Regions from separate parts of the Clostridium sp. LXY-7 genome, predicted to be linked through region 3. Evidence: predicted binding sites of a transcription regulator. Region 3 holds the regulator's gene; each other region holds the start of a gene.
What was found. The regulator Rex, encoded in region 3, represses fermentation and respiration genes when NADH is low (regulators of the CRP and FNR family bind a similar motif). The targets are predictions, from matches to a motif close to ATTGTTAANNNNTTAACAAT.
Positions count from the first base shown of each region.

Region 1: the regulator Rex is predicted to act here: its motif matches at 6,348-6,367, upstream of coaD (pantetheine-phosphate adenylyltransferase).
Region 2: the regulator Rex is predicted to act here: its motif matches at 4,271-4,290, upstream of ACI48Q_RS11795 (NAD(P)H-dependent oxidoreductase subunit E).

Region 1 is NZ_JBLLJL010000005.1:293,848-301,514, forward strand. It holds gene ACI48Q_RS17740 (double-cubane-cluster-containing anaerobic reductase) at 1-301, opposite strand, end outside; gene ACI48Q_RS17745 (MalY/PatB family protein) at 529-1,701, shown strand; gene ACI48Q_RS17750 (metallophosphoesterase family protein) at 1,755-2,570, opposite strand; gene ACI48Q_RS17755 (GNAT family N-acetyltransferase) at 2,670-3,527, opposite strand; gene ACI48Q_RS17760 (replication-associated recombination protein A) at 4,239-5,570, opposite strand; gene coaD (pantetheine-phosphate adenylyltransferase) at 5,608-6,090, opposite strand; gene ACI48Q_RS17770 (MATE family efflux transporter) at 6,491-7,667, shown strand, end outside.
Region 2 is NZ_JBLLJL010000002.1:978,158-985,824, forward strand. It holds gene ACI48Q_RS11755 (DUF4368 domain-containing protein) at 104-256, shown strand; gene ACI48Q_RS11760 (hypothetical protein) at 335-544, opposite strand; gene ACI48Q_RS11765 (hypothetical protein) at 631-945, opposite strand; gene ACI48Q_RS11770 (MBL fold metallo-hydrolase) at 905-1,348, opposite strand; gene ACI48Q_RS11775 (SPL family radical SAM protein) at 1,725-2,618, opposite strand; gene ACI48Q_RS11780 (hypothetical protein) at 2,866-3,051, opposite strand; gene ACI48Q_RS11785 (hypothetical protein) at 3,077-3,340, opposite strand; gene yfcE (phosphodiesterase) at 3,522-4,064, opposite strand; gene ACI48Q_RS11795 (NAD(P)H-dependent oxidoreductase subunit E) at 4,336-4,575, shown strand; gene ACI48Q_RS11800 ([Fe-Fe] hydrogenase large subunit C-terminal domain-containing protein) at 4,579-6,294, shown strand; gene ACI48Q_RS11805 (SpoIIE family protein phosphatase) at 6,291-7,466, shown strand; gene ACI48Q_RS11810 (TIGR01906 family membrane protein) at 7,533-7,667, opposite strand, start outside.
Region 3 is NZ_JBLLJL010000004.1:277,921-285,587, forward strand. It holds gene kamC (lysine 5,6-aminomutase reactivase ATPase KamC) at 1-421, shown strand, start outside; gene kamD (lysine 5,6-aminomutase subunit alpha) at 411-1,967, shown strand; gene kamE (lysine 5,6-aminomutase subunit beta) at 1,967-2,755, shown strand; gene abc-f (ribosomal protection-like ABC-F family protein) at 2,889-4,802, opposite strand; gene ACI48Q_RS14540 (redox-sensing transcriptional repressor Rex) at 5,123-5,761, shown strand; gene ACI48Q_RS14545 (short-chain-enoyl-CoA hydratase) at 5,981-6,760, shown strand; gene ACI48Q_RS14550 (acyl-CoA dehydrogenase) at 6,787-7,667, shown strand, end outside.

The DNA.
Region 1 (7,667 bases), on a different contig from region 3:
AATCAGAAAAATAGAAGAATGGACACTTGTCAGTTTTACCAAACCCATAGCTTGATTTTATAAGAGGGCATAGGTTACGAGGTAAATCCTTCTCTGCTTCTGCTATAGTTTCATCAGAAGTTGAACAAAGAGACACTACAGATGCTCCCATAGCTAATGGTAATTCCTGTGGCATGTATGTACAGAAAACTCCAACTAGAGGTATGTTCTTATCTTTTAATTCCTTTGCTTTTATGAAAGAGTTTCTTCTAGCTTCTGCAAAATCATTAAATATCTCAGGTAAATCTTTTCTTATTTCCATATTAATTCTCCTATCTGTAAATAAATTTATTATCTGTATAAGATTATACAGACAAATAAGCGATTATTATTAATCATAGGAACTTACTATATATGAGTCATCAACTATTTAGATTTCAAATTTATATTTATTCAAAAAATAAAATTTTTCCCAAGATGTTTGCTATAAAGATTATATAATAGAAATAGAAAGATTTTTAATGTTTATCTTAAGGAGGAGCGAAACATATGAAATACAATTTTGATAAAAAGGTAGATAGGAAAAATAGCAATTGTATTAAGTGGGATCTTTGTACTAAGTCTTATGGCGATGATGACCTTATTCCTATGTGGGTGGCTGACATGGATTTTGAGGTTGTTCCTGAAATAGTTGAAGCTATAGAAAAAAGAATTAAACATGGAGTTTTTGGATATTCCTATACACCAGATTCTTATTATGAAGCAGCTATAGCTTGGTTCGAAAAGAGATTTAATTGGAAAATTAAAAAAGAGTGGATTAAACTTACACCTGGTGTTGTACCTGGAATTAATAGTTTAATTGCAGCTTTTACTAAACCTGGTGACGAAGTTATTCTTCAAACTCCAGTATATCATCCCTTCTATACCTTAGTAAAAAACAATGGATGTCACGTAATAGAAAATCCTCTAATTTTTAAGGATGAAAAATACGAAATGGATTTTCAAAATCTTGAAAAAATTATAACTAGGAAAACTAGACTGCTGATACTTTGCAGCCCACATAACCCGGTAGGAAGAGTTTGGACAAAAGAAGAGTTAACAAAGCTAGGTGAAATTTGTATAAAGCATAATATCCTAGTGATATCTGACGAGATTCATGCTGATATAGTGTACAAGCCACATGAACATACTGTATTCTCAGCTATAAATGAAGATTTTAGTCAGAACTCCATAATATGTACAGCACCAAATAAAACCTTCAATATTGCTGGTCTTGAAACAGCTAATATGATTATAAAAAATGAAAAACTAAGAAGAGAATTTGAAATTCAATTAGATAAGCATTGTGTTCAAGGTCTTAATTTACTTGGTGTAGTAGCTCAAGAAGCAGCCTATACTCATGGAGAACAGTGGTACCAAGAGCTTATGGAATATTTAGCTGGAAACATAGAGTTCACATTAAACTTCATTAAAGAAAGAATTCCTAAAATAAGAGTTATAGAGCCAGAAGGAACCTATTTATTATGGCTAGATTGTTCGGCTCTAAATCTTAATTCTGAGGAATTAAATAGCTTTTTCATGAATAAATGCAAGGTTTGGTTAAATGATGGAGCTATGTTTGGAACAAAGGGACAATTATTCCAAAGGATGAATTTAGGTACTAGAAGAGAGCTAATTAAAGAAGCACTAGAGAGAATTGAGGAAGAAGTAAATAAAATTTAGTTTAAATATAAAAAACCAAGTTAGACGAATATGTCTAACTTGGTTTTTTTCAATTAGATTGCTAGCTCTCCATATATAGTGTGTTTTAAAGATATGACCTCTCCATCATTATTAATCTCTCCAATAACTCCATGAAGTACTTCAGTGCTACCAGGATTTATAGAAATAGTATTTCCAATATGCTGAGCCCATTTCTGCGACATAGTAGGCGCTTCATGAATATGTCCATGTAATGTTAATATTGGTTGTACTTCTTCAATGGTTTTACGTATTGCCCTGCTTCCACTATATACATTTTCATAATTCATATCTAAAATTCCTCCATAGGGTGGTGCATGCATCACCCATATGGATTTTTTTTCATTGATTATTTTTAAATCTTCTTCAATACTTGGTAAGTTATTTAAAAAATAACTGTTTACTGAGTCTAGCTGGTCATTTTCATTAGATAGAAAGCACGGAAAATCCGAGACATTATAATCGTCAATTAAGTCCCTTCTTTCCCAATCTTTAATTTTAAAGGGACTAGGTTGAATATATTCATATCCAATGAATTTAATATCATTTATAATTGTACCTGAAAGATTAAGAATATTTATTAAACCACATTTCTGCATTTCATGTAGATATTCTACCGCTATAGGTCTATCACAATTTCCTGAAATAATATACACTGGAATATTAATTATTTTAATAAATTCCTCTAAATATACTTTTGCAAATTCTAGTTGCGGTTTAGCACTAGACGAATAAGCAAATATATCCCCTCCAATAATAAGTATATCTGGCTTAGTGTTAAATATTAATTCTTTCAAACTATTATAAAGCTCCTTATTGCCGTGTAAATCACATACATATATAAATTTCATGAATATCTTCACCTTTCACATGTTTAAGCATAAATATTACTCAATCACATATTATTCTATCTCATATAAATTTAAAACTATTCACATTACCATCTAATATTAATCAACCATTGTGGATAATAATGCAAATCTTCTGATATCTTGAGCTTGTACAACCTTAAATCCTGTATTTTTATATAACTTTAATGCCTTTTCATTACTAGCTAATGCATTTAAATTTACAGCAGTACTCTCTTGTTCTAATCCCCTATTTACTGTGAACTCTAATATTTTTTTACCATAGCTTTGCTTTTGATAATTTACATTGACAAATAATAGATCTATTTCAGCATCTTTAACCATTGATGCTCCAATCATCTCATTATTTCCAAAGAATAAATATATATATTCTCTATTCTCTAAAGTCCATTTTCGAGCATCTTCTATGTTCTCTTTACTTGCACCTAAATACCAATTATAGGGTTTAATATCATGTTCACTTCTTAAACTCGAAAAAGCTTCACTTTCAAGTCTTATTTTATCATGGAAATACTTATCCTCATATTTCACTATTTGTAAATCAGATTCTTGAAATTTAGGTCCTGTATAAGTAAATCTATATACAGAATACCAATATTCAAAGCCAATTTCATTGAAAAATTTTTGCCATTGCAAGTTATCCTTTACATGATAAACATTAACACTAGTTACACCTTTCTCCTTAAGAAAACTCACTCCCTCTTCCCAGAGCTTTAACCCCACAGGCATTATTAATTCATCATTTGCAGCTCCCATTTCTATAGAGCCTTCATATCCATTAATCATTAATCTTATAAATCCTTGTATTCCATTATCTTCATATACTAAAATCTTAGCTGCATTTCTTAAGCTTTCAACCTCCGCTGGCATGGCCTTATATTCTAAGGTATAGATTTTAATAATTTCATCAATGTCCTCTTTCTTATAATCTCTAATCATATTCATTCTCCTTTTCATTAAATTTAAATATAAAAAGGCTGTAAAAGATTACTCTCTTACAGCCTAAAAATCAATGTTAATAAAAATTCTTATAGTGATATTATCTAGATATAATTGTACACCAAAATAATATCTAGTAATAAACTATAGAACTTTAATAATTATTAATTTACTAATGTAAGTTATCTTTTCAATCACTAATTTTATAAAAAAGCACAACAAAAACACCTATATAAGGTAATAAAATCTCTTTTATAAATTCTATTAATTTAAAATTAATATTAGCAATTGACTAGTTTCATAACTTACATACCTCCAAAATACATATTAAAGTTATATTACTATATATATTTATAAAAGTAAATATATTCATATTTACTCTTTTATATGTAAGTTTCAATAATGAAACTACATAATACAAATAGGCTTTTTTTTATAGTTTATTTGAATTGAACTTCATATTATTGCTGAGAATACCATTTGCAGAAATCTTAGATTTACTTGGGCTATATGAAAGTAAAAAGCGTTAAGAAAGACAACTTGTTCGAGTGAAGCGAGTTGTTGTCTTTTAGCTTTTTGCTTGAATAGAGCCTTAGTGAATCAAGGTTTCGAAACGGTTGAACAGTAATAATATGAAGTTCTATTTAATTTTTATGATATAGCTATTTGTATAATGTATAAACTTAATTGGAACTTATATATTATGACTTTTTACTTTTCCTTTTTTATATTCTTCATCGATTTAATATATTTCACCTTTTCACTAATGTTCTTTTCTAATCCTTGATTTGAAGGAGTATAATATTCTCTTCCCACCAAATTATCTGGTAGACATTGCATAGAGGTCACTTTTTCATCAAAATCATGAGCATATTTATACCCTTTGCCGTAACCTAACTCACTCATTAATTTAGTAACATCATTTCTTAAATGAAGAGGCACTCCTTCGCATTTCATATCATGTATATCCTTTTTAGCCTTTTCATATCCAACATAAAGCGCATTTGATTTAGGTGCTAATGCCATATAAACCACTGCTTGAGCTAAATTCACAGTACATTCAGACATACCAATATAATGCGCCGCATTGTAGGCAGCAATGGCGATTTCTAAGGCCTTTGGATCTGCCATTCCAATATCTTCAGAGGCAAATCTTATAATTCTTCTCCCAACATAAAGTGGATCTTCCCCTGCTTCTAGCATCCTGGCAAGCCAATAAATAGAAGCATCACAGTCGCTATTTCTCATAGATTTATGTAGTGCTGATATAAGGTTATAATGTTCTTCCCCACCTTTGTCATACAATATACTTCTCTTATTTATACATTGTTCCACAGCGTTTTTATCAATTTTGACCATATTTCTTTCCTTAGATGAGGTTGCCACTACCATTTCAAGTATGTTAAGAGCAGTCCTAGCATCACCATTGGAATATACCCCAATGATTTCTAATGCATTATCTATTATTTTTATATCCAGTCCAGGGAAACCCCTTTCATCCATAATAGCATTTTTAAGTAGAGTTACAATATCTTTAGTATCTAAAGGTTGTAATACGAAAACTCTACATCTTGACAATAATGCCGAATTCACTTCAAAGGAAGGATTTTCAGTGGTGGCTCCTATTAAAATAATATCTCCTTTTTCAACGGACGGCAAAAATACATCCTGTTGACTTTTATTAAATCTATGTATCTCATCTATAAATACTATGGTTCTAATCCCCATCATCTTTTTACGCTCTGCAGTAACCATGACCTCTTTTATCTCTTTTGTGCTAGTTGTCACTGCACTAAAAGTTATAAACTCTGCCTTTGTAAGAGTTGCTATAATCATAGCAAGAGTGGTTTTCCCTACTCCTGGAGGTCCCCAAAATATCATAGAGGTAATACTATCGGATATAATTAAGTGTCTAAGCATTTTGCCTTTATCTAAAAGGTGTCTCTGTCCAACATATTCTTCTAGATTTCTAGGTCTTACTCTATGTGCCAAGGGGGTATTAGTTTTTATTTCGTCAAAAATAGAACCTTGAAAATTATCCATATAATCCTCTCCATTTTTTCATGTACTGTTATTTTTGCTATTTTGATAAATCATTATTTTTTATTGCTTCTTCCACTGGCTTAGGAACATAATTCGAAATATCTTTATTATATTTATGAAGTTCCATAACCATAGATGAACTTACATGACTAAGGTTTCCAGCCCTAATATATATGGTCTTAAGTCCAAAAGATTCATTGATCTTCGCTAAGCTTTCCTCATATTCATAGTCAATACCATTCCGTATACCACGAACAAGGTACTTAATATTTTTCTTTTCTGCAAGGTCTAAAATTAACCCTTGAAGTCTTACTACAGTAATTTTATTTGTGGGAAACAACTCATCAATGGTCTCTTGTATAGCCTTAACCATTATTTCTGCATCTACCCTACGACTTTTGTCCGGATTATCCGCAATTGCTACAATCACTCTATGAAATAAGCAATTAGCCTCCTCTAATACATTAAGATGTCCAATGGTAAATGGATCAAAAGATCCTGCATATATTGCTGTTGTCATATTTATTTATCTCCTTAGTTTAATATTAGATTTTATTTCATCTCCTATTTGAGTTTTTTTACTAAGATTATTTCTTCCTTATTATTAAGATTATTATCTTTATATATCAACTTAATTGTACCATTTAGTACATAATCTCTCAATTATTTCAATTAACTAGCTCCTTAAAAATTGATTCTACTCATATAGGATCTACTTTTCTAACCTTGAATTCTTATTTCTCCATTATGTAAAGCTATATTGACAAAGATAAAATATTTGTTATAATGTAATCAATTGAATATTGCTTAGTATTTTCAATCACCGGATTGAGATACTTACATGAAGCGTTAGGGTGTTATATCGTTAGGTCTTAGGATATACAGACCTAGCGATTTTTTATTTTTAGGAGGTATTTAAAATGCAAGTAGAGTCCGTTAATCTTTTAGATAGTAATATTTATAGAACCTTTTTTAAATATGTTTCACTAAATGTCCTTAGTATGCTTGGATTATCACTTTATATCCTAGCAGATACATTTTTCGTTGCAAATGGAGTTGGAAGCAATGGCTTAGTTTCCTTGAATTTAGTTCTTCCTATCTATAGCTTTATAAATGGTATAGGTCTTTTACTTGGAATAGGTGGTGCCACTAGATTTTCAATAGCAATTGGAAAAGGACGTGTGGAAAAATATTCACAGATTTTTATGCAAGTAATATATATTGCCTTGGGTATAGGACTCCTTCTTACTTTTATTGGAGTTTTCTTCTCTAAAGATATTGTGAGACTATTAGGTGCTTCTGAGGATATTTTACCCTTAGCTAATACGTACTTAAAAACTATTATGTGCTTTTCCTTGCCTTTCATTGTAAATAATATTCTTGTTTGTTTTGTCAGAAATGACTCCAGTCCTAATCTGGCTATGATGGCAATGATGACAGCTAGTATTAGCAACATAATTCTAGATTATGTCTTTGTTTTTCCAATGAAAATGGGAATGTTCGGTGCAGCCTTTGCTACAGGCTTAGCTCCAATTTTCAGTATGTGTGTACTATCAATACATTTTATGAAAAGAAAAAATAGCTTTAAGTTTATAAAAGCTTCAATATTAAAAACCGAGTTGAAACTAATAATATCCTCAGGTATACCTTCCTTTATTACTGAGTTTTCTTCAGGTATAATCATGCTTATATTTAATATGGTTATCTTAAATATAGTTGGAAACATCGGGGTAGGTGCCTATGGAATAATATCGAATATTGCTTTAGTTTGCGTTGCACTATTTACTGGTATAGGACAAGGTATTCAACCACTTATAAGTGTATTTTATGGTGCTGGTAAAATAAAAAATATAAAAAAAGTATTTTATTGCGCCTGTGCAGTATCTATAATTTTAGGAGTCTTTTTCTATATTCTTGGAGTGCTATATCCAGAAAACATAGTTAGTATTTTTAATAAGGATGGCAATATTCAACTTACAGAAATAGCTGTACAAGGTATCCATATATACTTTATTGCATTTTTAATAATGGGATTAAATATTGTTTCTACCTCATTATTTGCTTGTATTTCAAAGCCAAAGCAAGCCTTTACATTAT
Region 2 (7,667 bases), on a different contig from region 3:
CTTTTGTCGTTATATAATCCACGCATAACACCTCCATAGCTCTATTGTATTTCTTTTGACGGAAACATACAAGCTGAGGTATAAAACAAAAAAATACGGGAGCGTGGAAAGGTACACCCATATTCAGGAGTTAACTCCTGAAATCGTGAGGAAGTTCGTTGAAAAGATTGTGGTGCATGAGCGTTCTGAGCCACACAAGAAGAAAAATTATACCCAGCAGGTTGATGTATATTTCAATTTTGTGGGCAGCGTTTAAGACAAGAGAAAAGCCGTAGGACTTAAAAATCCTACGGCAAATCTCAAAAACTTAAAACATCCTTATTGAACCGGGGCATTACTCTAAAGCTTCTTCTATATCCTCATTTCCTTCAATTCCTCCACCTGGAAGCTTATGATAACTATCCTTTGTAACACTTAAAATAGCAATGTTATTTTCTTCATTAACTACTATAGCTCTTGCGGCTTTTCTTATTTTATATAAAGGATTTCTTTCTATTGTATCCACGCCTATATCCTTAGTATATAATTCTTTTATTAATTTCATAATTTATTTCTAGTAAGTTCTATTCTTACTAAAGCCTCCCTCTTTCCGGTTTTATGGTTTTAAAATTTTATGATTTTATAGTAAGATTATATACTAAACTCTTGATTCTCTTCAGATATATCCATAATGCTATCTCTATACCCTTTTGATATATCTAAATTTTTAATCTTGCTACAAACACTATAATTCTCCCAAAAATGCATAGGAAATGCTATCTTAGTCTTAGTTTGCTCCATAAAATAGTTAAAGCCTAAATAAAAATCCTCTTCTTGTCTTGGATCAAGGGGAATAAATCCTACATCAATAGTTCTTCCTTGAATCTTATCTATCTCACCTTTAAAGCTTTTTTCCATCTCTAAATTATATTGCTCTTCTTCGCCTGCCCAATGCCACCAATTCAAATCTCCACCATGATAAATGGGTTTTTCCTCTGTAAGAAACTATAAAAGCCACTCCTTCATCTGTAGATTTAAGTGTTTCTATAGTTAACTCCTCTACTTCTATTGTTTTATTTTTTCCAATGGATATACTCTTTTCCTTAACTTCAACAGGTATACCTTTTCTTATTAAATATTTCTCATTAAACTTAATATCATTTGATAAAATATAAGTAATATTAGGATATTTCTCTAACACCTTAAACATTTCTAAATTAAAGTGATCTCCATGCTTATGACTAACAAAAACATAAAGCTTCTTATCTAAATCAAAATCTGGCAGTTTCCCCTTATGATAATCAAATAAAAATATAGCTTCTTCAAACTCCACACTAAAGCTACTGTGATGAATATACGTAATCTTCATCTTACTTCCTCCAATCAAGTTAAAGTTTAATTATCAATTCTTTATTGCCAATATAGTAAATTCCCCTGAGATACCTTCATCTGTCCAACTTGATGCTCTTCAATTTTTCTTAAAGTCTAAACATATTTCTTTTGCAAGCAAATATAATCTATTATAACATGTAATATTATGCCATTTAACTAAAATACATATTTTCTTTTCCCTAAATTATTATGCTTTGTTTTAATATAGTGTTGATAATGAACTACATATTATTACTCACAAACCATTTTTTAAAAAGCCAATTATTAAAATCCATAAAGAATAGTACTACAAAAAAACTTCTTTAAAATTAATTTTAAAGAAGTCAGAATTCAAGACAATGTAAGTTTTCCTTCTAAAATAAACTTATTTGCTCCTGCTTATAATTTCCTTTATAGCTTTCTATTATATCTGCCATTTTGTATAATAACCCCAAGCTTTCACATTCTGCTTTAAAAATACGCCAAAGTCTTCTATGCTCTTTAGAAGAACATTCATAGTTATTTCCGTAGGTTTTATTATATTTTTCTAATAAGTTTTCTGTTGGAAATTTATTCATTAGCTGCTGATAAAAGTACATTCTTTGATTTTGTCTTAAAGTTACTCCCATTCCATAAGCATAAATGAATTTAGCTCCACATTCTGATGCCTTTCTAACTATGCTACTAATATTCTCTTCATTGTCATTGATAAAAGGCAGTATGGGCATAAGTAATATTCCAGTAAAAATACCTCTTTTAGAAAGTTCCTTTATAGCTTCAAATCTTTCAGATGTGGTGGCAACATTAGGTTCTATCTTTTTACAAAGCTCATCATCCATAGTGGTAATAGTAATTTTTATAAGAACTGGTGAATGTTCTTTAATCTTTTCTAATATATCTATATCTCGTACTATTAAATTACTTTTAGTAGCTATAGATATACCATAATTGCATCTATTTATTTCTTCTAAGGCTTTTCTCGTAAGTGTTAAGTTTTTCTCAAAAGGGTTATAAGGGTCACTCATTGCCCCTGTTCCTATAACTCCTGTCCTTCTTTTACTCTTTAATTCTTTAGCTAAAATCTCTATGGTATTTTCCTTTGCTCTAACCTTATCAAAATCTTCTATACCATAGCACTCACTCCTAGAATCACAATAGATACATCCATGACAACAGCCCTTATATATATTCATATTATAATTAATTCCAAACCATGGATTATTATCTGTATATTGAGATAATATCTGCTTCGCTTTAATATACTCCATATTGTCTCCTTAAGTTATTTTCTCCATCTTCTTAGTTTCAGGAAAAATCTTCTCATATTTTCTCTAGCTTCTTCTTCTATATTAGGATTAAATTTCACCATATGAGGTACACAAAAATCTATCCTTTATTAGCTATTTTTTAATAGCTCTTATTTATCTTATGTCTATCATATCAAGAATAATATGACATCTATATGTCATATTTATAACCAAGTTGCAATTCACTATAAGTTCCCTCTTTAAAACCTTAAACCTCTTCAACTATTTTTGTTATAAGTGAAGTTTCAATTAATTCACTCTTACTGAAACCATTTTTAAAATATCGGACTTGCTTATATTTTACTCCTTTCATCTCAAAATCAAGCACATCAATTCTATCTCCCTTAAAAATTATTGGTTCTCTATGTCCCTTTATAAAAATATGTATTTCCAAAATTCTTCTCCTTCCATTGCATTTATTATATAACTATAAACATGCACACAAAAATTAAAGCTACCATAATAAAATAGTATATTGCTTTTCCTTTTTTCTCTTCAGTTATTATTTCTCTAATGCCATTTATAAGTGCAGATGTGAGAATAGAAATCATGGCAATTAGAACAAACAACTTAACATTTATGCCTTTTAAAGTTAATACTGCTATTACGATGGCTATAGCAACCATGTTCAATAATATTATTGGTAGTATATAAATTAATGAATTCTTATCTTTTAAATTCATTTTTACTCTCCATTCACAATAGATTTTAATCTATAGAAATATCTTTAACTAAAACTATAGATATCACATAATATAAAGTACATTCATGTATTTAAGCTAGGTGGTATTAAAATGGTAAAGTTAAGAAAAAAGATATTGCTAAATATTGCATTACTTATATTCACAATTCTGACTTCAATATTTACCAATCTATTCTTTTAAAACATTCCCCTTCTATGGTTTTTATTGAAAACCCATTGTTCTCTAAAACTCCATAGCTATGGGGATTATTTTCTTTTGGATAGGTTATTGAACCTGGATTAATTATATGAATACCATCCACTTCCTTTATCATCGGAATATGAGTATGACCATGTATTAATACATCTCCCGTTGATATATTAGGTTTATCCTTTTCGTTATAAATATGTCCATGAGTTATAAAAAATTTTCTATTTTCATGTAATATAATTGAATAGTCCGCCATTATAGGAAATTTTATTATCATTGCATCCACTTCTGAATCACAATTTCCTCTTACTGCTATTATTTTATCCCAGTATTCATTCAGTAAATTAGCTACTTCTTTAGGATTATATTCCTCTGGCAATGGATTTCTAGGCCCATGATATAAAATATCTCCTAAAATAATTAAATAATCACCCTTTTCCTTATTAAAAATCTCTATAGCCTTTTGCGCATATTTTAAAGATCCATGAATATCAGATATAAAAACTAACTTCATCTTTTTCTCCCCTTTCTCATAATTTATTATACAATATTTTCTTTCCAGTGTTTAAATTCTATGAAAATTTCTATTGAATTTATTATTAATACAGTACTAATCCTCACAGAATCTATATATTCTTATGTTTTTATATTCCTTTACTTTTTTATTTAGCTTTGTTTTAAAAAGTTGTTGATTTTAGAATTATATAAAATTTTCGGAATATTGACTAAATTTTAACTAAGTTCTATAATTTATAAGTACATATATATTTTTTAGGGGTGATTTCGTGGTTATAAAGGTTTGTGTTGGAAGTGCATGTTATGTTAAAGGGTCACATAAAGTTATTAATGAACTTAAAAATCTTATTGAAATTAATAAATTAACAGATGTAGTTGAATTAAAGGCAGCCTTTTGTCTGGGTAATTGTACTAAAGCTGTGAGCGTAGTTGTTGATGATACCTTACATTCAGTTGGAGAAGAAGATGTAAAAAACTTTTTTAATAAAAATATTCTAAAGAAGGTGTAAACTATGCAAGTAATGAATTTTAGCTCAGCCAATTGTAAAAACTGCTATAAATGTGTTAGAAGTTGTCCAGTTAAAGCTATCGAGGTATTAAATGACCAAGCAAAAATTCAAGAAATTAGATGCCTTTCCTGCGGTCATTGTCTTATAGTCTGTCCACAGAATGCGAGACATGTACTTTCAGATATTGAAGAAGTAGAAATTGCTTTAAAAAATGGTAACCAGGTAATTGCTCAACTGGCCCCTGCCTTTAGAGGAGTTTTTCCTGAAAGTAACAAATTAATAAATGGATTAAGGGCTCTAGGTTTTTCTAAAATAGAAGAGGTATCTATTGGTGCTGAATTAGTTACTAGAGAATATGAAACTTTAATATCTAATAGTTCAGAAAATAGATTTCTAACTAGCTGCTGTCCTTCCGTAGTAATGCTTATTGAAAAATACTATCCTGAACTTATTCCATTCACACTTCCAGTTATATCACCTATGATTGCTCATGGCAAAACCATAAAAAAAAGATATCCTGATTCCCATACAGTGTTCATTGGCCCATGTATATCAAAAAAAGTAGAAGCTCTATCAGAACAAAATCAAGGTATTGTGGATTCTGTCCTTACCTTTGATGAACTTAGTGAATTTTTAGTAAATAATAATATAAATTATTTATCTTTACCTGATGGTGAATTAGATTCAGCAGGTACACTTCGCGGTGATAACTACCCTTTAGTAGGTGGAATCCTTGCTTCTCTTTCATTGACTTTAAAGACTAGAGGACTAGACATAATAAATATACATGGATTAGACAATTGCATGTCTCTACTAGATGAATTAAAGAATAACAATTTGAAAAATGTATGTGTTGAGTTAAGTGCCTGCAATGAAAGCTGTCTTGGGGGGCCTGGAGGAATTCATCGAGGGGATACAATATATAGTAGACTACAAAGAATTCAGCAATTTGCAAAGTCTCATAGTAAGCCTAAGGAGTTATCTCCTATATTGAATAATATAAATATTAATTTAACTAGAATTTATGGAGATAAAAAAATCTATCTGCCTATTCCATCTGATGAAGAGATAACGAAAATATTAAATAAAATGGGAAAATATAAAAAAGAAGATGAACTTAACTGTGGAGCTTGTGGCTACAATACCTGTTTGGAAAAAGCTATAGCAGTTTATCATGGCATGTCTCAAGTTGAAATGTGCGTTCCTTATATGCGTAGCTTGGCAGAAGGAATTAATACTGAGATATTTAAAAACACACCTAATGCTGTGTTAATCCTCGATAAAAATCTTATAATAACCGATACTAATCCTGTATTCGAAAAAATTTTTCATCTAGATGATAAAGATACCTTAAAAGGTCTTCCCATCCAGGATTTAATAGATGACGAAGACTTCTTAAAAGTTATAACTACTAAAACCAATGTAGAAAAAGTAAAAGTATACTATGGCAAATATAAATTCCATGGATATAAAAGTATTATATATATTGAAAATCATGAATCTCTCTTAGTTATTTTTACAGACATCACAGCAGAAGAAAAAAGAAAACTTGAGTTAATAGAAATTAAACATAGTGCTATTGATGTAACTCAATCTATAATTCATAAGCAAATGTTAGTAGCTCAAGAAATTGCAAGTCTTCTAGGAGAAAGCACTGCAGAAACTAAAGTTGCTCTAATAGACTTAAAGAAAGTGTTGGAAAAGGAAACTAAGCTATGAATAGGTATTATATAGATGTAACCCATTTAAGTATGAATAAAATAGGAGAAGAACTTTGTGGTGATAATGTTGAAATCACCTCAACGGAAGATGGTGTCATTATTGTTATGTCTGATGGTTTAGGTAGTGGTGTTAAAGCTAATATACTAGCAACACTTACTTCTAAAATAGCTTTAACCATGCTTAAAGGTGGTGCAACTATTGATGAAACTATTGATACTATTACTAACACCCTTCCGGAGTGCCATGTTAGGAAATTAGCTTACTCCACCTTTACAATAATTAAGATCAACTATTCTGGAGAAGTATATATGGTTGAATATGATAATCCTCCTGTATTCTTTTTTAGAAATACACGACCTAGTTATATTCATAAAACCGCTCGAGTAATAAATAATAAAACCATATATGAGAGTAGATTCTATGTAAGCGAAAACGATGCCCTTGTTATTGTAAGTGATGGTGCTATCCATGCAGGTGTTGGACAACTCTTAAATTTAGGTTGGGAATGGAATCAGATAAATGATTTTCTTAAAAATATATTGAAAAAGGAAAACCTATCTAAAGACATATGCCGTAATCTTATTGAGGTATGCAATAATCTTTATGATAATAAACCTGGAGATGATACTACAGTAGTTGCCCTTAAAATAAAAAAAGATGAGCCAGTTTCAATATTTACTGGTCCTCCTAAAAATATAGACGATGATAAGCTTCTCATAGATTTAATTCAGCATTGTAACGGTAAAAAAGTTATCTGTGGTGGAACAACAGCTAATATAGTATCTGAAAATCTACATTTACCTATTGACATCGATTTAAAAAACTATAATACGGATGTGCCTCCAATGGCATATATGAAAGGCTTTGATTTAGTTACTGAAGGACTATTGACTTTAAAAAAGACTAAAGATATATTGAGAGAATATATAGATAAAACTAAGATTAATCAGATTCCTAATTCTCTTGATGGTCTAGATGGAGCTTCTCGACTTTCCTCCATACTGATTAATGAGGGAAGTACAATAAATATCTATGTTGGTCAAGCAGTGAATCCAGCTCATCAAAATCCTCTTTTTCCTGATGAATTTAATATGAAAATAAAGATTGTACTTGAGATTAAATCTTTATTGGAGAAATTAGGGAAAAAGGTCACTATTAAATATCTATAAATTAAAAAACTGTGAGTTTATCACAGTTTTTTAATTTATTTACGCTGATTATCACAATACTTAAGTTTATTTATAAATATAACTCTTTTTTAATTTCAATCTATAGATTACATATGTAATAATTCCTATAAGGAAACAAATGAAGATTATAAGAACTCCGCAGTTAGCAAAATATTGCTCTGGCAAAATATTTATAATTGG
Region 3 (7,667 bases):
AGAAGTTGTTGAGTGCGTAAAGAGGGGAGATGGCTTTGTAGCCTTAGATGAATTTGCTAGGGGAACTAATCCTAAAGAAGGATTTTACTTAGTTAAATCACTAGGTAATTACTTGGCTAAGTTTAATACAGCAAGCTTGATATCCACTCACTACGACGGGGTAGTTGAGGAGCAGATGGATCATTATCAGGTTGTTGGACTTAAAAATATCGACCTAAATAAATTAAAATATAAAATAGATTTAAATAAGACTCACTCTGTAGAAATAATACAGGAACATATGGAGTATAAGTTAGAAAAGGTATCCAAAGACAATATGGTACCTAAAGATGCATTGAATATTGCAATGTTACTAGGACTTGAAAAAGATATAATTGATATAGCTAAAACTTATTATGAGGAGGAGAGCCATGGAAAGTAAATTAAATTTAAATTGGGAAGTTGTGGCAAGAGCTAGAAAATCTGCTGAGAATATAGCTAAAGACACTCAAGGGTTTATAGATAGACATACTACAGTAGCAGTTGAAAGAACTGTATGTAGATTATTAGGAATAGATGGTGTAGATGAATTTGGAGTACCACTACCAAACGTAGTAGTAGAGAATATTAAAAAAGGTAATGGATTATCTTTAGGAGCATCTTATTTTATAGGTAATGCTATAGTTAATACAGGACTTTCTGCACAAGAAATAGCAGAAAAAGTTGCTAAAGGTGAAATAGATTTAACAAAACTTCCTGTGAAAGATGCTTTTGAAATAAAAATGGCTGTAGAAAAAATAGCTAAAGCTACAGTTGAAAGAATTAAAAATAACAGAGGACAAAGAGAAGAATATCTTGGAAAATTTGGCGACAAAACAGGTCCTTACCTATATGTAATTGTTGCTACTGGAAATATATATGAAGATATAATTCAAGCAAAAGCAGCAGCAAAACAAGGTGCTGATGTTATAGCTGTTATAAGAACAACTGGACAAAGCTTACTTGACTATGTTCCATATGGAGAAACTACAGAAGGATTCGGAGGAACTTTCGCTACTCAAGAAAACTTCAGATTAATGAGAGCTGCTCTTGATGAAGTTGGAGAAGAGTTAGGAAGATATATTAGATTATGTAACTACTGTTCAGGATTATGTATGCCAGAAATTGCTGCAATGGGAGCTCTTGAAAGACTAGATGTAATGCTTAATGACGCATTATATGGAATACTATTCAGAGATATCAACATGCAAAGAACAATAGTTGACCAATATTTCTCAAGAATAATCAATGGTTATGCTGGAGTTATAATCAATACAGGAGAAGATAACTACTTAACAACAGCAGATGCTGTTGAAGAGGCACATACAGTTCTTGCTTCTCAATTTATCAATGAGCAATTTGCATTATGTGCAGGACTTCCAGAAGAGCAAATGGGTTTAGGACACGCATTCGAAATAGATCCAAAAGTTGAAAATGGATTCCTTTATGAGCTTGCTCAAGCACAAATGGCTAGAGAAATATTCCCTAAAGCACCACTTAAATACATGCCACCAACTAAATTCAAAACTGGAGATGTTTTCAAAGGACATGTTCAAGATACATTATTTAACATGGTAACAATATTAACTTCACAGAAGTTACACTTACTAGGAATGTTAACAGAGGCTATACACACTCCATTCATGAGTGATAGAGCTCTTTCAATAGATAACGCTCAATATATATTCAGCACAATGAAAGATTTAGGATCAGAGATAACTTTCAAAGATGGTGGAATCATGCAAAAAAGAACTGATGAAGTTTTAAATAAAGCTGCTGATTTAATTGAAGAAATTGAAAAAGAAGGCTTATTCAAGACTTTAGAGCAAGGTAAATTTGCTGGAATTAAGAGACCACTTAATGGAGGAAAGGGCCTTGATGGTGTTGTAGAAAAAGAAAATGCATACTTGAACCCATTCATAGAATTAATGTTAGGAGGTAACAAATAATGAGCGGTGGATTATATTCAACTGAAGAAAAGGATTTTGATACGAACTTGGATTTAACCAAGCTTAAACCTTACGGAGATACTATGAATGATGGTAAAGTTCAAGTGAGCTTTACTCTTCCAGTTCAAGATAATGAAAGAGGAATAGAGGCAGCAGTACAACTTGCTAAATCTATGGGATTAAGAAATCCAAACGTTGCTCACCATGGAGCATTAGATAAAGAGTTTACCTTCTATGTTGTTTATGGATCATTAGAACATACTGTAAACTATGAAGAAATTCACGTTCAAACAGTAGAAGTTGATACTATGGACATGAAAGAAGTAGGAGAATATATAAAAGAAAATATAGGAAGACCTGTTACTATAATAGGAGCTTCAACAGGAACAGATGCTCATACAGTTGGTATAGATGCTATCATGAACATGAAAGGCTTTGCTGGACATTATGGACTTGAAAGATATGATATGATAGAAGCTTACAACTTAGGAAGCCAAGTTGAAAACGAAGAGTTTATTAAGAAGGCTATTGAATTAAAAGCAGATGTACTTCTAGTATCTCAAACAGTTACTCAAAAGGATGTACACATCCAAAACTTAACTAACCTTGTTGAGCTTTTAGAAGCAGAAGGTATAAGAGATAAAGTTGTATTAATCTGTGGAGGTCCAAGAATAACTCACGAGCTTGCAAAAGAGCTTGGATATGATGCTGGATTTGGACCAGGAAAATATGCTGATGATGTTGCAACATTCTCAGTAACTGAGATAGTAGCTAGAAAATTAGCTTAACTGGACACTAAGCTAATAAGGATTGAATAAGAAAAAATAGGTTTTTTACATGATGGGGTTTTAAATAGAGAAAAGCATGGTGAAATATCACCATGCTTTTTATGTATTATAGAGAAAGTACCGAATGTTTCATTTAAACTAGCTCTTCCCATTGTTCATAAAGATCCTGTAATTTTTTCTCCGTATCATGAATCTGATTATTTACTTCTACGCTTTTTTCAGGATTCGAATAGATTTCTTCTAGACAAAGCTGTCCCTGAAGATTTTCAAGATTTTCTTCTAGCAAGGCAATTTTATCTTCTAGAGATTTAATATAAGCCTTTTTTTCACGTTCAGCTTTTTCAACTTCCTTTTTCTTTTTCTTATCCAATTTTATTTGCGTTTTAGTTAATCCATTATATTCTTCAAACTCTTCGAATCTATTTGGATTATTCTTTTTTTCCACATAATAAGAATAGTTTCCTAAATATTCTTTTATTCCATCTTCATTTAATTCAAATATCTTATTTATAATTTTATTTAGAAAATATCTATCATGGGATATTAAAAGTATAGTTCCATCGTAGTTTAAAATAGCATTTTCTAAGGCTTCACGAGATATAATGTCTAAATGATTAGTAGGTTCATCAAGTAATAAAAAATTTGACTTAGAGAGCATTAATTTTAGAAGATTAATTCTACACTTTTCACCGCCACTAAGGGTGGATATATTTTTAAAAACATCTTCTCCTGTAAATAAAAAAGCAGCTAACGAAGTACGAATTTCAGTAGTAGTCATATGGGGAAAATCATCCCAAACTTCGTCTATAATAGTTTTATCATTATTGAGATTAGATTGTTCTTGATCATAATATCCGACAAATACATTTTTACCAAGAACTTTAATGCCTAAATCATTTTCTATCTTATCCATTATTATTCTAAATAAAGTGGTTTTTCCGCGACCATTTTCTCCAATAAGTGCTATTTTTTCTTCACGCTTAATATCCATAAAGACATCTCTAAATAGTAGTTTTTCACCAAAACTTTTACTTAAATTTTCTATATGTAAAACATCATTACCACTTTTAATTTGAGTTTCAAATTTAATTTTAGATGCTTTTTCAATTGTTATAGGGGCTTCAATCCTATCTATCTTATCAAGTGATTTTTGACGACTTTCAGCGGCTCTTACACTCTTTTCTCTATTAAATGATTTATATCTAGCTATTATTTCCTCTTGACGTTTAATCTCAACTTGTTGAAGATCATAAGCTTTCATCAATATCTCTTGATTTTTCTTTTTTAAGTCTACAAAGGCTGTGTAATTACCATTATATATATCTACTTTACCACCTACTAACTCTAAAGTTTTATCAGTGACAGCATCTAAAAAGAATCTGTCATGAGATACTATTATGATAGTACCTTTATTCTCTTTTAAATATCCTTCAAGCCATTCTATAGCATCTAAATCTAAATGGTTTGTGGGTTCATCTAGGAGCAGTATATCTGGTTTTGTAAGAAGTAACTTACAGAGAGCAACTCTAGTTTTTTGGCCGCCACTAAGTATATTTATTGATTTGTCAAAATCATTTTCAGTAAAGCCAAGACCTCTTAATACTCTACTAATTTCTGCTTTGTAAGTATATCCACCCCTATTATCATAAAGTTCAGTTAAGGTTGTATAATCTCTAATTATTTTATTATGATAATCTTCTTTAGAGGCATCATAAGGTTCATTCATTTTTAGTTCTAAATCATGAAGCTTTAATTCCATGTCTACTAAGGTTTTAAAAATAGATAGTAATTCATCATATATAGTATTATTAGATTCTAATGATAAGCTTTGAGATAAATAACCAAGGTTTTTAGATTTATCAATAAAAAGCTCTCCAGAATCATATTCTAATTGAGAGGTTAATATTTTAAAAAGCGTTGATTTACCAGCGCCATTTGCTCCAATTAATCCAATTTTTTCTCCATCATTAACATTAAAGGTTACATCTTTTAATATCACATCTATTCCATAAGATTTAGTTATATTCTTGCAACTTAAAACTATCATATTATTCACCGTCCCTATAGATATTTTAACATGAATATCTATAGTTTTAAATTGTTTGTTAAATATTAACCAATACTGTTATATAAATAGAAATTATATGGAAATTTTTTTAAAATATCAATGTTTATGTTGAATTTTATAAAAAAATATAGAATACGTACAAATTTTTATAGTATAATATAGTTGATGTATTATATAATAATAAGAAATAAATAAATAAAAGTTATGAGTATAGAAGAATTAATTTGAAATATTAGGCTAAAAGTATACTTAGTATAAGATATAAAAAATTTTAAAAACTTAAGTAAGGAGTGAAGATGGTGGATAGAAAAAAGAATATATCAATGGCAGTAATTAAAAGACTTCCGAAGTATTATAGATATTTAAGAGAGTTAGAAAAAAATGATGTAGATAGAATATCTTCAAAAGAATTAAGCGAGAAAATTGGATTTACTGCTTCGCAGATAAGACAAGATTTAAATTGTTTTGGAGATTTTGGACAACAGGGATATGGGTATAATGTAAAGGAATTGCTCTATCAGATATCCTTAATATTAGGTTTAAATAAAGAATATAATACTGTAATTATAGGTGCTGGTAACATAGGTCAGGCAATAGCTAATTATACAAAGTTTACGAAAATGGCATTTAATTTAAAAGGTATTTTTGATATTAATGTAAAATTAATAGGTCTGAAAATACGAGATGTAGAAGTGCAGGATATAGATGAATTAGAAGGTTTTTTAAGAGAAAATAAAGTACATATTGCAATAATATGTGTTCCTAAAAATAGAGCACAAAGTGTGTGTGATATAGTAATAAAAAATGAAGTTAAAGCTATATGGAACTTTGCTCCAATAGATTTGAAGGTTCCAGAAGATATCATTGTTGAAAATGTACATTTAAGTGAAAGCTTGATGACACTAAGTTATTTATTAAACGAACGAGAAATGGAATAAAATGATATATTTTTAAAAATAAAATTAATAAAATTTAAAAATAATGGTTTAATCTTATGAAAATTTAAAAAATATATAGGAATTTCTCAAATCAAGTTGAAAAGTATATATAATAGCAGTATAATAGTGATTGAGGTCCTTGGATTCAATCACTATTATTTTGTTATTAAATTAACAAAATAATAAACGATACTAAGTACGTTCATGGGGGAATTAAAAATGAGTTATAACAACATTATTCTTGAAAAAAATGACAACATAGCAGTTATCAAAATAAACAGACCAAAAGCTTTAAATGCTTTAAATTCAGATACACTGAAAGAACTTAATAGTGTAATTGATGAAGTTTCAAAAGATGAAGATGTATATGTAGTTTTATTAACAGGTGAAGGAAAAGCTTTTGTTGCTGGAGCTGATATTTCAGAAATGCAAAAGTTAAATTCACTTCAAGGAAGAGAATTTGGAACACTTGGAAATAAAGTTTTTAGAAAATTAGAAATGTTGGAAAAGCCTGTAATAGCAGCAGTAAATGGTTTTGCTCTTGGAGGAGGATGCGAGCTTTCTATGGCATGTGACATAAGAATAGCATCATCTAAAGCTAAATTTGCCCAACCGGAAGCTGGATTAGGTATAACACCAGGCTTTGGAGGAACTCAAAGATTAGCAAGATTAGTAGGAGAAGGAATGGCAAAACAACTAATATATACTTGTGAAATGATAAATGCAGAAGAAGCATTAAGAATTGGACTAGTAAATAAGGTTGTGGAACCAGAAAATCTTTTGCAAGAAGCTATGGACATGGCTACTAAAATAGCTAAAAATGCACCTATTGCTGTAAGGATGTGTAAATCAGCTATTAATAAAGGTATGCAGATGGACATAGATAGTGGTGTTATGTATGAGGCAGAAGTTTTCGGACTTTGTTTCTCTACGGAAGACCAAAAAGAAGGTATGACTGCTTTCTTAGAAAAAAGAGACAAGCATTTTAATAATAGATAATCCGTTAATAATTGGAGGTATGGAAAATGAACTTTTCGTTAAGTAAAGAACAAGAATTTGTAAGACAACTTGTAAGAGAATTTGCTATAAATGAAGTAAAACCTATAGCAGCTGAAATAGATGAAACAGAAGAATTCCCAGTGGAAAATGTTAAAAAAATGGCTAGATATAACATGATGGGAATACCATTCCCAACAGAGTTTGGTGGAGCAGGTGGAAACAACGTATCTTATGCTATGACAGTAGAAGAACTTTCTAAGGTTTGTGGAACTACAGGTGTTATAGTTTCTGCTCATACATCATTATGTGCAGCTCCAATATATATGTTTGGAACACAAGAGCAAAAAGAAAAATATTTAACTCCACTTGCTAAAGGTGAGAAATTAGGTGCTTTTGGATTAACTGAGCCAAATGCTGGAACAGATGCTTCTGGACAACAAACAACAGCTGTTTTAGAAGGAGACCATTATGTATTAAATGGTTCAAAAATATTCATAACAAATGGAGGAGTAGCTGATACATTTGTAGTATTTGCTATGACTGATAAATCAAAAGGAACAAGAGGAATAACAGCTTTCATAGTTGAGAAAGACTTCCCAGGATTCTCAATAGGAAAAGTTGAAGAAAAATTAGGAATAAGAGCATCTTCAACAACTGAATTAGTATTTGAAAATTGTATAGTACCAAAAGAGAACATGCTTGGAAAAGAAGGAAAAGGATTTTCAATAGCTATGCAAACTCTAGATGGAGGAAGAATTGGAATAGCAGCTCAAGCTCTAGGACTTGCTCAAGGAGCTCTAGATGAAGCTGTTGCTTACATGAAAGAAAGAAAACAATTCGGAAAACCATTATCAGCATTCCAAGGATTACAATGGATGGTAGCTGATATGGATGTTAAAGTTGAAGC